Regions from separate parts of the Cohnella sp. GCM10020058 genome, predicted to be linked through region 3. Evidence: a T-box and tRNA genes for the amino acid it is inferred to sense, from the RefSeq annotation. Region 3 holds a T-box; the other regions hold tRNA genes.

Region 1 (4,940 bases), on a different contig from region 3:
ACCGTCCCGAGCATGAAGCGCTGATAATAGTCCTCCGGTGACTGCAGCAGCGCGAACAGCGACGTCGGGGCGATCAACGCAAAAGGCGTGCCTTCGACCATCAGCATAACCTTCCCCTCCATCAACGAAGCAGCTCCGACATCCGGCCGTTCCGTCGAGAGCAGCTGGGGGAAAGGAGAGAAGGTCTTGTCCTGAATCATCTCTTCGATGGTCGCGCTCTCCAGGACGCCGTCGATATCGATGCGCGACAAACGGCGCATCACTTCTTGAACGAGCGATGGCTTGGCTACGGTCTCGATATAGCAGACGACCACTCTTGTACGCGTCATCCGGCCTATCGTCATCGTCTTCATTTTGAAGCTGGGCGTCCTCAGCCTGCGACGCATCAGCGACATATTGGTGTCGAGGGATTCTCCGAACCCCTCCCTCGGACCGCGAACGACCGACTCGGCCATCGGCTCTTCAATTCCGCGCTTCTCCCAATCGGCCATATTAAGAATAAGTCCGCCCGGCTCGCCATTCACAAGCAGACACGGCATGCCCACAAAAAGGCCTTCGATCAACTCGCGTATCGTTGTCGCGACGTAAGAATCCGCAATCGGCAGCTTGCGGGCAATCTTGGACAAGCCTCCGCTTTCTTCAGGCGATAAACGCATGAGCGGCGCCATCGCCATCTTCTCCAGCTGCGCCTTGTCCGACAGTCCGCACAAATATATCAAAAGCGCCTCCCTGTTTTCGCCCGCCGAAAAAGGATGGAATACGGCATCGGCACAGTGGAGAAGCACGCCGTCCAGTATTGCTCTATTTGTCTTCAGGTCAGCGGCGATCGGTCGATCCGTCTCCGATAAGGCATGGATCGAAGGGGAAGTAGAATCGGACATGTACGAGGCCTCCCGTCTTCATCCGGCTTAGCGTTTCCCATATGGCTGCCAACTATTACCGAATGCTTCCGCGCGCAGATCGATCGAATCGATTGAGCAAAAAAAAGACCGGAACGCTCGAAAAAAAAGCTTCGAGCTTCCTCCGGCAGCCGCGAGGACGTATCGTATCCGGCCCTGGTCAAGACATTGCGAAGTCGCATGGAAACGTCGCTCATGACGCATCGCCTTTGCGTGTCGCTTCCCGCTTCACTACGGGAATCGTAAAACAAACCCGGCAGCCTTCGCCGGGCTCGCTCTCCGCCCAGACCGTCCCTCCGTCACGATCCACGATTTCTTTGGCGATTGAAAGTCCGATGCCTTGCCCGTCCGTGTACGCCGATTGTTCCAACCGGGTACGCCGATGAAAAATCAACGACAAATGCCGGGTTTCGATGCCCGGTCCATCGTCCCCTACCGTCACGCATGCCTGACGATCGTCCACGGACGCCTTCAGTCGGACCGTCCCGTTCTAAGGACCGACAGTCGGATCGTGAGCGCGCGCGCCGCATTAAGCTATAAAGCCGAAGGCTACCCCCACGTGGAAGGAAGCGCGGCCATCCTGCTGACGACACCCTCAGGCGTGCCGTGCACGGTGAATCTGTCCGGCTACGCCAGCGCCACGCGCGAGGAAACCGAGCTGATCTTCACCAAAGGCATATTAAAAATTGTCAGCCGCCGATCAGTCTGGCTGTCGCAGGCGGTCCTTATTTCGTCGGCAAAGATCATGAGCAACACGCTGCAAATCCCAATCACGCAAAAAAGCTCCTGAATTGTCTCAAGGACGATTCAAGAGCTTGTTCATAATTAAGGTGGTGCGGTCGAGAGGACTCGAACCTCCACGGGGGGTTAGCCCACTGGAACCTGAATCCAGCGCGTCTGCCAATTCCGCCACGACCGCAAATGATCTTGCCGGGAACGATGTACGCTTGTCCTTTAGTGACGCCGCGCCTTATGTTCCGCAATCACGAGACTCATAATAGCACGGGCCGGGAAACGAAGTCAAGCATGTCCATAAAGTTCTAATTTTCAGTCATTTGTATCATCCGGTTCGCCGATATCCTCAAGATCAAAGGGCGCTCCATCAAGCGCCGGCGCCTGTCTGGGCTCCGATGCGGGACCGATTGCATAGCTCCGCCGCAGCTTCACGACACGGCGGTTCGGCCTGCGGATCAGCACGTAATCGTCGTCCCACGCCACGACGATGCCGCGTACGTCGTTGATCTGCAAAATGTCCCGTACGACGCGGACCTTGATTCCCTCGACCCGGTATTGATCCAGTTGTTCGTCGCTGATTGCCATGGCGGCCTCCTTGTTCATAGGCTTGAAAAAACTGGCGTCGCGTTTAAAGCTTATCGATGACTCGTCCGACAGCCATTCCGACAGGCCGACGCCTCGCTGCAGCTTCGCTTTTTCGCCGCAATGCCTTAATTCCTGCAAATCTGCATTTTTTGGGGCAGATTTCGACCTATTTGTCCAAATAGATGCAATTGTGCAGGTAATTCTTCTTCATTAGCCTGATTTGAACTTGCATATTGTGTTCACCTGCACATTTGCAGGTATTTCATCAAGTGGCACGAGTCGCTGCAAAATACATGCACAAATGCAGTTTTTTGGGCTTGCGGAATATCCGAAAAGCTCAGATTCGCCCAAATTATACATCCGGATCTTTAAAAAAACAGGACCCGAATGAGACGGCCGTCTCGTCCGGGTCCTCCCGCTATTCAACGCTGCAGCTGCTTAGCCGACATGCTCGCGCGATTCGTTGGTCTCGTACCAGTAGTCGAGCACCTTGCTCGACATGACGCGGCCTCGTACGTACTCGGCCTGACGCTCCGTGAACTGCTCCGTCCAGGTGATCTCCAGCTCGTCGCACAGCTTCACGATCGTGAGAAGCTCCGACCAAGCGACGTATCGCTTGTACCAGAAAAATTGCGGATGTTCGATCATATAAGGATACAGGTCGTCGAACTCCGTATGCTTGCAGTCGAGCGCGCGCTCGAAATGGATCTTGGCTTGCTCCAGCTTGTCGACGAAAAACTGCTGCGACACGTTCATGTCTCCCATTTGCTGCTCGCCTCCCTCTGCACTTAGCCTTATTATAGAACAAATGGCAGCCCGACGGAAAGACCTCTCTTTAAGGTTGGGCTTGGGATTATCTTACAAAGAATAGGGACTAGTCCTCGAACGTTATGGCGTTACCTTCCAAAGAAGAGATCTTGACGAGCGATTCGACCTGGTAGCCCAGCTCCCGCAGCGTCCTGCCGCCTGCCTGAAACGACTTCTCCAGCACGATTCCGATGCCTGCCACCGAGCTGCCCGCTTGTTCAAGAATCTTGAGCAAACCTCTTGCAGCGTCTCCGTTGGCGATGATATCGTCGATGAACAGCACCCGGTCCTCGGCCTTAAGCAGGTGCCGCGATACGAGCAAGTCGGTGACGATGCCCTTGGTAAAAGAAGGCACGCGCTCGCAGTAAGCATCCGGCTCGTTAAGCAGCGTTTTCTTGCGGCGGGCGAATACGAGCGGCAGGTTCATTACGAGCGCCGTAGCGAACGCGACCGGAATGCCTGACGATTCGATCGTTACGACCTTCGTGATGTCCCGACCCTCGAAGCGGCGCGCGAATTCCTTGCCGAGCTCCATCGTCAGGCCCGGATCGACGCCGTGATTGAGCAGCGAGTCGAGCTTCAGGACGCCTGCGCTCACGACGGTCGCTTCCTCTAAAATCCTTCGTTTCAATATATCCATGACATTCTCCCCGTCCACTCTTTTCCGAATAAAATACCATATCCCATCGCGTTCACGCAACACCGGCCGGAGAGCAAATATTTATGGGCCTATGTACCTCCACCGAATTCCGCCCGCGACACAAGACCTATGCGGAACTACTCAAATGTAATGCATAGAGCAACTTTATCTACTTCAAGCGGGTCAAACTAAATATAGAAAAGAATGTAAGGCGGTGTTCGAATGTACAACAGCCCACGCAAAGCGCGCCACCTTCTTCTCGGCGTGCTGGCGGCTGGCGTCGTGCTGCTGTCCGTCGCATGCGGCAGCGAGCAAGACGTTCCGTCGGCGGCAACTTCGCTCCCCTCTGCCGAACCGTCGATCGCATCCTCAAGCCCGACTCCCGAAGTAACGATTCATGCGCTTGGCGGCGATCCATCCGGCACGCCCCGGGAAGTACGCCAGCCGGAGCCCAGGCTCGGCGGCATCTCGCTCGGCATGACGCTGACGGACGCCGAAAACGAGATCGGCGGCCCGGCAGGCGACAGCTATACGCTGCCCGATGCGGGACGCACGGTCGAGCTCCGGGAATATGACGGATTAACGGTAGGATTCGATGCGTCCGAGCATGTCGTATATGTAGAAATTACGTCGGCCGCCGTTCCCTCCGGCCTGCCGAACGTCGAAGTCGGCAGCTCGACCGAAGACGCCGCACGGAGCTTGTCCCTGAAGGCGACCCCATCATCGTCGTCTATGACTGCCGACGTCGACGGCGGCATTTTGCGCCTGGACCTCGATCCTGTCGCGGACGAAGTCGTCACGATCAAGCTGATCGGCTCGGCGCTTGTCTAACACTTGTCTAACCGCTAGGCCTCTAACCCCTTCCCCCAGGCTTGTCATGGCGCGTCCGGCACGCTCATAGACTGAGAGAGGACAATCATGGACGAGTCGGGGGAGGTCCGCCGAAGATGAGGCGATGGGGCTTAAGCCTGCAGGTTGCATTCACTTTTATCGGCACGGTCGTCGGAGCCGGGTTCGCTACCGGACGCGAAGTGCTGCAATTTTTTACGCGGTTCGGCAACTGGGCCGGTCCGATGATTCTCGTATCCACCGCGCTGTTCGTCTGGCTCGGCGCCAAGATGATGCTGATGGCGGCCGCCATGCGCGCCAGATCGTACGAAGACTTGAACCGGCACCTGTTCGGGCACAAGGCAGGCGCATGGATCAGCCATCTGATGCTGCTCGTGCTCCTGGGCGTAAACGCGGTCATGCTGGCGGGGGCCGGATCGCTTTTT
Region 2 (4,940 bases), on a different contig from region 3:
CAAGCATGAGCTCCCCTCCTAAAGCACGATCGGTTAGTTTTTTGGATATTATAATCGATGGTTTGCCTCTTCTCAAGCTTCTATAATGAAAGCTGAAACCGCGTTCAAGCAATCTTAATGATGCAATTCGGAAGGGGTAGTCGCATGCTGAAGGCCATCGTGCATACGGACTGGACGACAGGGACGATTAACAAAAATATTTACGGTCACTTTTCGGAGCACCTCGGGCGGTGCATCTACGAAGGGTTGTGGGTCGGATCGGAATCGCCGATTCCCAATACGGACGGCATCCGCAACGACGTATTGGAAGCGCTTCGGGAGCTCAAAGTTCCAGTGCTGCGCTGGCCGGGCGGCTGCTTTGCCGACGAGTATCATTGGAGAGACGGCATCGGTCCCCGCGAGACCCGCAAGCGCATGATCAATACGCATTGGGGCGGCGTTGTCGAAAACAACCACTTCGGCACGCACGAATTTTTCCGGCTGTGCGAGCTGATCGGCGCGGAGCCTTATATTTGCGGCAACGTAGGCAGCGGCAACGTTCAAGAGATGTCCGAATGGCTGGAATATATGACCTTCGACGGCGAGTCGCCGCTTGCCAATCTCCGCAGGCAGAACGGCCGCGAGAAGCCTTGGAAGCTCAAATACTTCGGCGTGGGCAATGAAAACTGGGGATGCGGCGGGCACATGCTGCCCGAATACTATGCCGATCTGTACAGGCAGTTCCAGACCTACTGCAGACAGTACGGGGACAACAAGCTGTACAAGATCGCCGGCGGGGCGAACTCGGACGATTACCGGTGGACGGATGTGCTGATGCAGAAGGCGGCCGGGCAGATGGACGGGCTGAGTCTGCACTACTACACGGTGCCGGGCACCTGGGAGTCCAAGGGCTCGGCGACGGACTTCGACGAAGCCGACTGGGAGCTCACGATGCGCAAGGCGCTTCATATGGACGAGCTGCTCACCCGCCACGGCACGGTCATGGACCGGTACGATCCCGAGCGCCGCGTCGGCATGATCGTCGACGAATGGGGCACTTGGTTCGACGTCGAGCCAGGGACGAATCCCGGCTTCCTTTATCAACAAAACACGATGCGTGACGCGCTTGTCGCAGCCGCGCATTTGCATATTTTCCACAAGCATGCTCACCGCGTCCAGATGGCGAACATCGCGCAGCTCGTCAACGTATTGCAAGCCGTCGTGCTCACCGAAGGAGACCGGATACTGCGTACGCCGACCTATCATGTGCTGAAAATGTATGCCGTCCATCAGGATGCCGAGGCGCTCGCCTTGCATGGCGAATTCGGCAGCTACGGCTCGGGAGACGGTCAGCCGCTGCCGCATGTCGGCGCGACGGCTTCGCGGAAGGACGGCGTCATACACGTAAGCCTTTTCAACCTGCATCCCGCAGACGCGGCCGAGCTCCGGCTCGAGCTGCGCGGATCCGAAGGAGACTTCGAGATGGAAGGTTTCGTATTAAGCGGCGACGGCATAAATGCCCACAATACGTTCGATGCGCCGGATCTTGTCGAAGCAAAGCCGCTGGAAGGTATCGAGCGGGACGGCCAATACTACCTGGTCCCGATGGCGGCTGCTTCGGTCGCGACGCTGCGCTTCAAGCCGCGCTCGTAAAAAGGCCCGCAGCTCGTACGTAACTCGCACTTCAATCGTTCGCAGTTCCTTCGTAAACCCGCATAAAAAGCTCCATGCACTCGCCATGCGCATGGAGCTCTATTCATTTCCCCCTCATCTACACGATCCATCGCTGACGTACGGCTGATTCAGGATGCGGGCAGCGCCCCTCCTTGAGACTTGCACGCAGCCGTACTAGGCAGCCGCAATGCATGCAAGTCGTGCCGTAGGCAAGACTGTCGCAGCTCGCGCACGCTTCCAGCCTGTTTTTATACTTGTCGTCGTCAACCCGGTCGTTCGATTTGATCTTGGACAACAGGCGATCGATCTGATCATCCGTTATCTGCACGCTCGAAGTGCAGCTCTTGCAGCCCTGTGACGTTTTTGCGCTCATGCCGAGGCCTCACGCCTTTCCCTTATCGGTGCATATGTATCGCCCCTTTATGATAGTCCTTCAGAAGCCTTAGCTCCATTCAACATGCTGCTCAAAAAACTGACCGATGCTGCTTTGGCACTATGGCATGCAAAAAAGCTCGCATGCCGCCGAAGGGCGAACATACGAGCTTGTTCTTATAAAGGTGGTGCGGTCGAGAGGACTCGAACCTCCACGGGGGGTTAGCCCACTGGAACCTGAATCCAGCGCGTCTGCCAATTCCGCCACGACCGCATATGTGCGTCCCGATCAAAAGCTTTTGTTTCTCAAGACGATAAATTAGATTATATAGGGAACGTACGCGAATGTAAAGCCTTAATTTAATTTTTTCGATTACGAGTTCGCCCTCTCCTTCGCCGATGCGCGGCGGACCATGCCGACCAAGGCCAGGCAAGCGGGAAAAGCGATGTAACCGGTCATAATGTAAATGTTGCCCCAGGTCGAAATAAAGGACAGCAACGCTTGCATGCTCGGGGCGACCCAAAAGGCGGACGCGACCAGCAGAAAGCCGACAGGATAGACGAACAGTTTGTCGTCTTTGACACCGGTACAATGCGCCATTCCTACCGCCGCCGTATAGTAGAACAAGGAGATTCGCACGAACGTGCCGAGCACCCAGCTGGCCATAACCATCGCTTCGACATGCTCGATAAAGTCCGCTACACGGATGTACCGGGAAGCCATAAGGAACGGGTAATAAAACTGCGCGGCGTCGATGCCGAACAGAAACAGCACCGTCAGATTGATGAGCACCATCGTCGCCGAGGCTGCCGCTACGCTCCAATAGCCTGTCCGGGCCGCCTTCTCGCTTTTAACGAATGGCAGTAGGAACGAAATCATGACGAACTGGCAAAACCAGCCCTGAACGACGACAATCCCCTTTGCCACTGGCAGCGGACCATTGCCGAGCACCGGCAGTATTTCCGAGCCGTTCATATCGGGGATCAACAGGATGACATTGATCAGGAGCAGTGCGAGCACGACGGGCAAAAAGATTTGCGCGCAGCGGGCGAGCGTCTCGATTCCGGCCTTGAGCGCCATCGCGCAGACGATCAGCATCGAAGCCATTAGAACGACGAGCGGCGTCTGCTGAAAAAAATTGCCTGCGATAAACTCGGAATAGTCGCGTAACGTAGCTCCGCATATATGCAGATGGAACAGTAAAAAGACAATGCCTGCCGTTCTTCCGGCTATGCGGCCCAGCGCCTCCTCCATGGCGCCAAACAGATGCTTGCCGGGATATAGCCGATGGAGCCGGATGGCTGCCCACACCGGTATGAAGCCGCCGATCGCGGCAAATACAGGCGTCATCCACATATCGCTGCCGGCCATGACCGTCGCAGCGGACGGCATGACCAAAAAGGCGGTGCCGATGACGGACATATAAAGCAGCGCGCCCATTTGCGCCGGCGATATGCTTTCTTTGCCCGCCATGCGTTTTCGCCTCCCTATAGCGTTTGCGCGCTCCCGATCAGGGAGCCAGCCACTTCCCGAGCGGCTCGAACCAAGGACGTATCCAAGCGGTTGGTCCGGGAACGTCCGGCGCGAGCAGCAGCAGCCCGCACAACGCGACGCCGCCCGCCAGTACGCTTGCGTAAGCCCACTTGTCGTGCTTGTTGCGCTTCAGATCCTTGGCATCCGCCCAGAACATGGCCGCAGCCAACGCCACCGAGCCCGCTAGCATAATCCATTTCATGAGCGTGAGGACTCCTTCCGTTCAATAGGGAACCGACGTGTCCGACATCCCCGGACGCTTGATCTGCGTATGGACGTCCACCTCGATACGGATCTCCTTAAATCTGCTGTCCCAGTCGTTTCGTGCCTGTTTCCATTGCTTCGGATAATGCTTGCGGAACAGGTCGCCGACGCCGAAAATATCCGCATTGTATTGCCGCTGGCCCGCTTCTGTCGCTTCTTCGATACGCGACCTTATGCTCTGCGAGGCAGCCCGCTCCACTTTTTGTATCCAGGCCTCGTTAACGACCGTTCCTCCGGTCGTATTTTGCAGGAGCACGGCATCGTTCTTGACCCTCACGCGAACGCTCCACCGGCCTCCGCTAATGCGCGGGACAAGCACGGATCGCGAGCTGACGATACGCAAGGATACGCTGCCCGGCATGCCTTGAGGCTTGAACGTGACGATCGCTTCCTTCGTATCGTTGCGAAGCCAGAGCAGGCCGCGCGTGAGCCGCATATTCAGTTTGCCTACGGATCTGCCGTTTTTAAACACGGTGCTTCCCGTAATATAGGACACGGTATTGTTCGGTTTTTCGCCGGGCTCATCGGGCAGCTTCTGAATGTAAGGCAGCACGGCCGCCTTTCCAGTACTTCGCATCATATGCAGCAGCTCGAACAGCGAGACGCCTAGTCCGACCTTCAAGTTCGTCATCTCCCGCAGCGTCTCGGCGGCGTCCCGCTCGAGGTTCGGCATCAGCCGCAGGGTCTCGACTGCTTTGCCTTCGCTCACGAACAGGTTGGCGCGCTCCCTTGTCTGACGGGAACGAAGCAAATAATCCATATCCTCCTCGACGCCGCGCGCCGCCCGGGCCTCGCCGAAGATAAACACTTCGTTATGCTCCCACGACAGCCTTCTGGACAAAGTCGTTTGCAAGCGGGATGCGGCATCCGCGACCGATATTCCCGTCGCTTCCTTCACGATCGTCTGCGAGGCGCCTCCGCCTCCCGAGCTCTGTTCTCCGAAGCTTTGGCCGCCGCCCGCTTTTTTCGGCACGAAAATTTGCACGGACAGCCGAAGTCCCCCGTCCTCCTCCTCGTCGAGACCCGTCGCCATGACGAGCGCCATATCGTTGATCTCCAGCCGGTCCCAGCAGCCTGCGGTCAGCGGGAGCAACATGCATAAAGCCAGCGAGACGAA
Region 3 (4,940 bases):
GCCAGAAGCGCGCGTAGAGCAAGTGAAGCACGGCATGCTCGGCGCCGCCGATGTAAAGATCGACCGGCAGCCATTCCTGCTGCTTGGCCGGATCGCAGATCGCGTCTGCGTTTTTAGGGTCGATAAACCGCAGGTAGTACCAGCAGCTGCCCGCCCACTGCGGCATCGTGTTGGTCTCCCGGCGCGCCTTGCGGCCGTCCGGCAGCGTCACGTTCACCCACTCCTCGACAGTAGCGAGCGGCGACTCGCCGGTGCCCGAAGGCGTGATCGCGTCGACATCCGGCAGCAGCAGCGGAAGCTCTTCCTCCGGCACCGTCTCCATGCTGCCGTCTTCGAAGTGCAGCACCGGGATCGGTTCGCCCCAATAGCGCTGGCGGCTGAACAGCCAATCGCGCAGCCTGTAGGTGACCTTGCCGCGGCCTTTGCCCTGCTCCTCCAGCCAGGCGATGCTCTTCACGATCGCGTCCGGCGTGGACAAGCCGTTCAGGAAGCCCGAATTGACATGCTCCCCTTCTCCCGTATGCGCCGCTTCCTCGACGTTGCCGCCGCCGACGACCTCGACAATCGGCAGGCCGAATTTTTTAGCGAATTCCCAGTCCCGTTCGTCATGACCCGGCACTGCCATGATGGCGCCCGTACCGTAACCGCCGAGCACGTAATCGGCGATCCAGATCGGCACGAGCTCGCCGTTCACAGGATTGACGGCATACGCGCCTGTGAACACACCCGTCTTGTCCTTCGCCAGATCGGTCCGTTCGAGATCGCTCTTGCGGGCGGCCTGATCGACATAAGTCTCGACGTCTGCCTTCTGCGCTGCGGAAGCGATGACCGACACAAGCTCGTGCTCCGGCGCCAGCACGCAATACGTCGCGCCGAACAGCGTATCCGGACGCGTCGTGAACACCGTGAGGGAAGCGTCCGCATGGCCGTCGATCGCAAAGGTCACCTCGGCGCCCGTCGACTTGCCGATCCAGTTGCGCTGCATGTCCTTGATGCTCTCCGACCAGTCGAGCTCCTCGAGATCTTCGAGCAGCCGCTCGGCGTATTCGGTAATCTTCAGCATCCACTGGCGCATCGGCTTGCGGATGACCGGATGATTGCCACGTTCGCTCAGCCCGTTGATAACCTCTTCGTTCGCGAGCACCGTACCGAGCGCCGGACACCAGTTGACAGGCACCTCGGCCACGTAGGCAAGTCCCTTCTTATACAGCTGGATAAAGATCCACTGGGTCCACTTGTAATAATCGGGATCGGTCGTACTGAACTCGCGGTCCCAATCGTAGGAGAAGCCAAGCGACTTGATCTGCCGGCGGAAGTTGTCGATATTCTCTACCGTAATCTCGCGCGGATGGCGTCCCGTCTGAAGCGCATATTGCTCCGCCGGCAAGCCGAACGCGTCCCAGCCCATCGGATGGAGCACGTTGTACCCGCGCATGCGCTTGTAGCGGCTGGCGATATCGGTCGCCGTGTAGCCTTCGGGATGGCCGACGTGCAACCCGGCACCGGATGGATACGGGAACATGTCGAGCGCGTAAAACTTTTCCTTGCCCGGGTCCTCCGTCGTGCGGAACGTCTTATTCTCATCCCAGTAGCGCTGCCACTTGGGCTCCAGCGTCTGCGGCTTGTAGCCGGGTTGATTGTTGTCTTGTACCATGGTTCATGACTGCCCCTTCCGTCTGACTGCTCGTTTAAAAAATCAAAAAACCTCCCGCCCCAGCGAAATCACGCTAGGGACGAGAGGTTAAACTCGCGGTACCACCCTAGTTGACGCCAGCCCTGCCTGGGCATGCCGTCCACTCTTCCTCCTTAACGCGGAGGGACTCGCCGCGCTTGCCTGCCGAGGCAAAAAGCCTGACATGGATTGCGCGCGGGGCTCCAAGGCGAGTTCGTCGCTCACGTCAGCCGGCTCGCACCTTCCGCCGGTTCTCTGGGTTGACGCTGCACGATTACTTTTCCTTTTCACAGCCTTTATTGCCTCGATTATAGCGGTTGCCGTCAATCCGTGTCAAGCGCGCGGTCCCGCGCCTTGCCAGAAAAGATCGACGATCCGCTCGGGCAGGTCCTCGCGCGCATCTCCGCCGTAATCGCGGCTTCCGACCATCAGCAGCGACGAAAAAGCGTGCGCCAGCAGCAGCGGATCCTCTCCGCCACGCATCTCCCCGCGGGCGGCCGCCTCGGCAAAACATTCGGCCAGCACTTCGTGTATGCGGTGTTCCGCTTCGCGGATCTCGCGCCGCTGTTCCTCGCTGAGCGATGCGATCGCTTCGCGCATCATCGACTCGAACTCGACATGCGTGTCCGCCATCTTCGCTGCCGCAACCTTGTACAGCCGCTCTCTAAGCGTCCCTTCCTGCTCGAGAATCCGGCGCGTGAATAAGCCGATTCGCCCCATCATCTCGGTCACGGACGCGGCGAACAGCTCCGATTTGCCGCTGAAATAATAATAAATCGAAGCCTTCGTTACGCCCGCGCGCTCCGCGATCTGATTCAAAGACACCGGCTCGTATCCGAATTCCATAAAAAGAGCCGAAGCAGCGCCGAGCAGAACGGCCCGGCTGTCCGTATTCCCTTTGGGCCGCCCCGGGGCCCGTCCTGTTTGTTTTTGTTTCACTTGATGCGCCTTCCCCTCAAACATGTTGCAATATTAACCTTCCGGTATATATAATTATTGACGGTAACATTATAACTCATTATATCGCAATCGAATCGCGAGGGGGAGCTCAAGTGAAGGAAGTACGCGTTCACGGCAAAGGAATAACCGGCCCCGTCGGCCGATGGGTGACGCTCGCGGTATGGATCGTCGCGGCTGCCCTGTTGAGCGTTTTGCTGCCGCAGGTCGGCAAGCACGAGACCAACAATGCGCCGAATCTGACAGACGGCAGGCCGTCCGTACAGGCGGCGGCTGTCGCAGAACGGGAATTTGCAAGCGGCGCAGACGTACCTGCATTAATTGTGTGGCACAGAGAAGGCGGACTGGAGGACGGCGATCTGGAAAATGTCCGCAAGCTTGCGGGACAATGGACCGGCACGCCGCTTCCGTATCAGACCTCGGTTCCCCCGCTGCACCAAATGCCAGCGGAGGCGCTCAAAGCCCAGCTGTCCGAAGATGGCAGCACGCTCGTAACCCCTGTGTTTTTCGACAAAAACGCGGGTACGGATCAGTTAAAGGAAGGCATTGCGGCCCTGAAAAAACAAACGGCCGCCCTGGCCGGCAGCGATCCGTTCGAAGCGGACCCGGGCAAGGCGGGCGCCCTCAGCGCACGGGTTACCGGACCGGTCGGCATCCAGATCGATGCCACGGGACTATTCGAGAATGCCGACTTCGCGCTGCTCATGGGAACCGTACTGCTCGTACTCATTTTGCTGCTGCTTATTTACCGGTCGCCGATCCTTGCCTTCATCCCGCTCGTGGGCGTCGGCTTTGCCTACGGCGTCATCAGTCCGATTCTCGGCTGGATGGCCCGCGAGGGCTGGATTGTCGTCGACTCGCAGGGCATCTCGATTATGACGGTGCTTCTGTTCGGCGCCGGAACGGACTACTGCCTGTTCCTCATCTCGCGTTTCAGGCAACTGCTCAAGCATGAGCCCGATAAAGGGAAGGCGCTTCGTGCCGCGCTGACGGACGCATCCGGCGCCGTCGCGATGAGCGGCATTACCGTCGTGATCGCGCTCCTCACGCTGCTCCTGGCCGAATACGGCGCGTTCCGCCGGTTCGCCGCGCCGTTCAGCATTGCGATTTTTATCATGAGCATCGCCAGCCTGACGCTCGTGCCGGCGCTGCTCGCCGTCATCGGGCGCGCCTCCTTCTGGCCGTTCGTGCCGCGCACGCAGCAAATGCGCGAGGAACGCGCCGCGAAGCGAGGCAAGCAGAAGCCTGCACCCGAGGCAGCCCCCCGCTATCGCACGGGTACGCTCGTCGTGAAACGCCCAGGCTTGATCGCTCTCGTCTCGGTCGTTTGCCTCGCCCTGCTTGCGGGCGTATCCAGTCAGATCAAATTTACCTATGACATCTTATCATCGTTCCCCTCCACGATGGAGTCTAGAGAAGGTTACGCGCTTATCGGCTCCCAATTTTCCGAAGGCGAGCTAGCGCCCGTCAAAGTTATCGTCGATACCGGCGGCCGGGAAACGGGCCTGGCGGAAAAACTGTCCGGATTGCCCTATGTCAGCCGCGTATCCGAGCCGGTAGAGGGGCAGCAGAATAAACAAATCGTAGCGTATGACGTCGAGCTCGCCCTCAATCCTTATTCGCTGGAGGCACTGGGCAAAATTCCAGACTTGCGCGAAACCGCGAACGCAGCGCTCTCTGAGGCAGGCGACGCGGCGGCCGCCAATCATGTGTGGATCTCGGGGCAGACCGCGGAGCAGTATGACACGAAAGAGACCGGAGAGCGGGATACGCGTCTGATTTTGCCGGTCGTCATCGGGCTGATCGCGTTACTGCTGCTCCTATATTTGCGCTCCGTCGTCGCCACCGCCTATTTGGTAGGCACCGTTATTCTATCGTATTTTTCCGCGCTTGGACTCGGATGGCTCATCATCCATTACGTGCTTGGCGCAGATGCGATTCAGGGCTCCATTCCGTTGTATGCGTTCGTGTTCTTGGTGGCGCTGGGAGAGGACTACAACATCTTCATGATCTCCAGCATCTGGCGCAAGCGAAAGGAAATGCCGCTGCGGGACGCAATCCGCGAGGGTGTCGGGGAAACCGGAGGCGTCATTGCTTCGGCAGGCCTCATCCTGGCCGGTACGTTCGCGGTGCTCGCGACGCTGCCGATCCAGGTGCTCGTGCAATTCGGCGTCATCACCGCGATCGGCGTGCTGCTGGACACGTTCCTCGTCAGGCCGTTTCTGGTGCCGGCCATCACGGCGCTGCTGGGCGACCGGTCATTCTGGCCGGGAAAGAGACATCTTGCCGAGAAGGCGAAGCTGAATGGATA

Evidence for each region. The T-box of region 3 lies ahead of leuS (leucine--tRNA ligase). A T-box ahead of a tRNA ligase gene usually reads a tRNA of that ligase, here a tRNA-Leu.
Region 1: it has a tRNA-Leu gene. The T-box ahead of leuS (leucine--tRNA ligase) is inferred to sense a tRNA for this amino acid. The anticodon was not compared.
Region 2: it has a tRNA-Leu gene. The T-box ahead of leuS (leucine--tRNA ligase) is inferred to sense a tRNA for this amino acid. The anticodon was not compared.

The regions. Positions count from the first base shown of each region.
Region 1 covers NZ_JBHUJV010000007.1:50,481-55,420, forward strand. Annotated here, with positions in the region: gene ACFSR7_RS10470 (spore germination protein) at 1-881, opposite strand, end outside; gene ACFSR7_RS10475 (sensor histidine kinase) at 1,093-1,374, opposite strand; gene ACFSR7_RS10480 (hypothetical protein) at 1,411-1,689, shown strand; tRNA gene ACFSR7_RS10485 (tRNA-Leu) at 1,731-1,818, opposite strand; gene ACFSR7_RS10490 (hypothetical protein) at 1,947-2,219, opposite strand; gene ACFSR7_RS10495 (hypothetical protein) at 2,658-2,984, opposite strand; gene ACFSR7_RS10500 (xanthine phosphoribosyltransferase) at 3,094-3,666, opposite strand; gene ACFSR7_RS10505 (hypothetical protein) at 3,889-4,497, shown strand; gene ACFSR7_RS10510 (YkvI family membrane protein) at 4,614-4,940, shown strand, end outside.
Region 2 covers NZ_JBHUJV010000007.1:44,873-49,812, forward strand. Annotated here, with positions in the region: gene ACFSR7_RS10435 (helix-turn-helix transcriptional regulator) at 1-7, opposite strand, end outside; gene ACFSR7_RS10440 (alpha-N-arabinofuranosidase) at 145-1,632, shown strand; gene ACFSR7_RS10445 (DUF6171 family protein) at 1,751-2,026, opposite strand; tRNA gene ACFSR7_RS10450 (tRNA-Leu) at 2,212-2,299, opposite strand; gene ACFSR7_RS10455 (GerAB/ArcD/ProY family transporter) at 2,399-3,499, opposite strand; gene ACFSR7_RS10460 (hypothetical protein) at 3,537-3,761, opposite strand; gene ACFSR7_RS10465 (Ger(x)C family spore germination protein) at 3,783-4,940, opposite strand, start outside.
Region 3 covers NZ_JBHUJV010000019.1:121,005-125,944, reverse strand. Annotated here, with positions in the region: gene leuS (leucine--tRNA ligase) at 1-1,654, opposite strand, end outside; T-box leader at 1,727-1,972, opposite strand; gene ACFSR7_RS31240 (TetR/AcrR family transcriptional regulator) at 2,006-2,611, opposite strand; gene ACFSR7_RS31235 (MMPL family transporter) at 2,725-4,940, shown strand, end outside.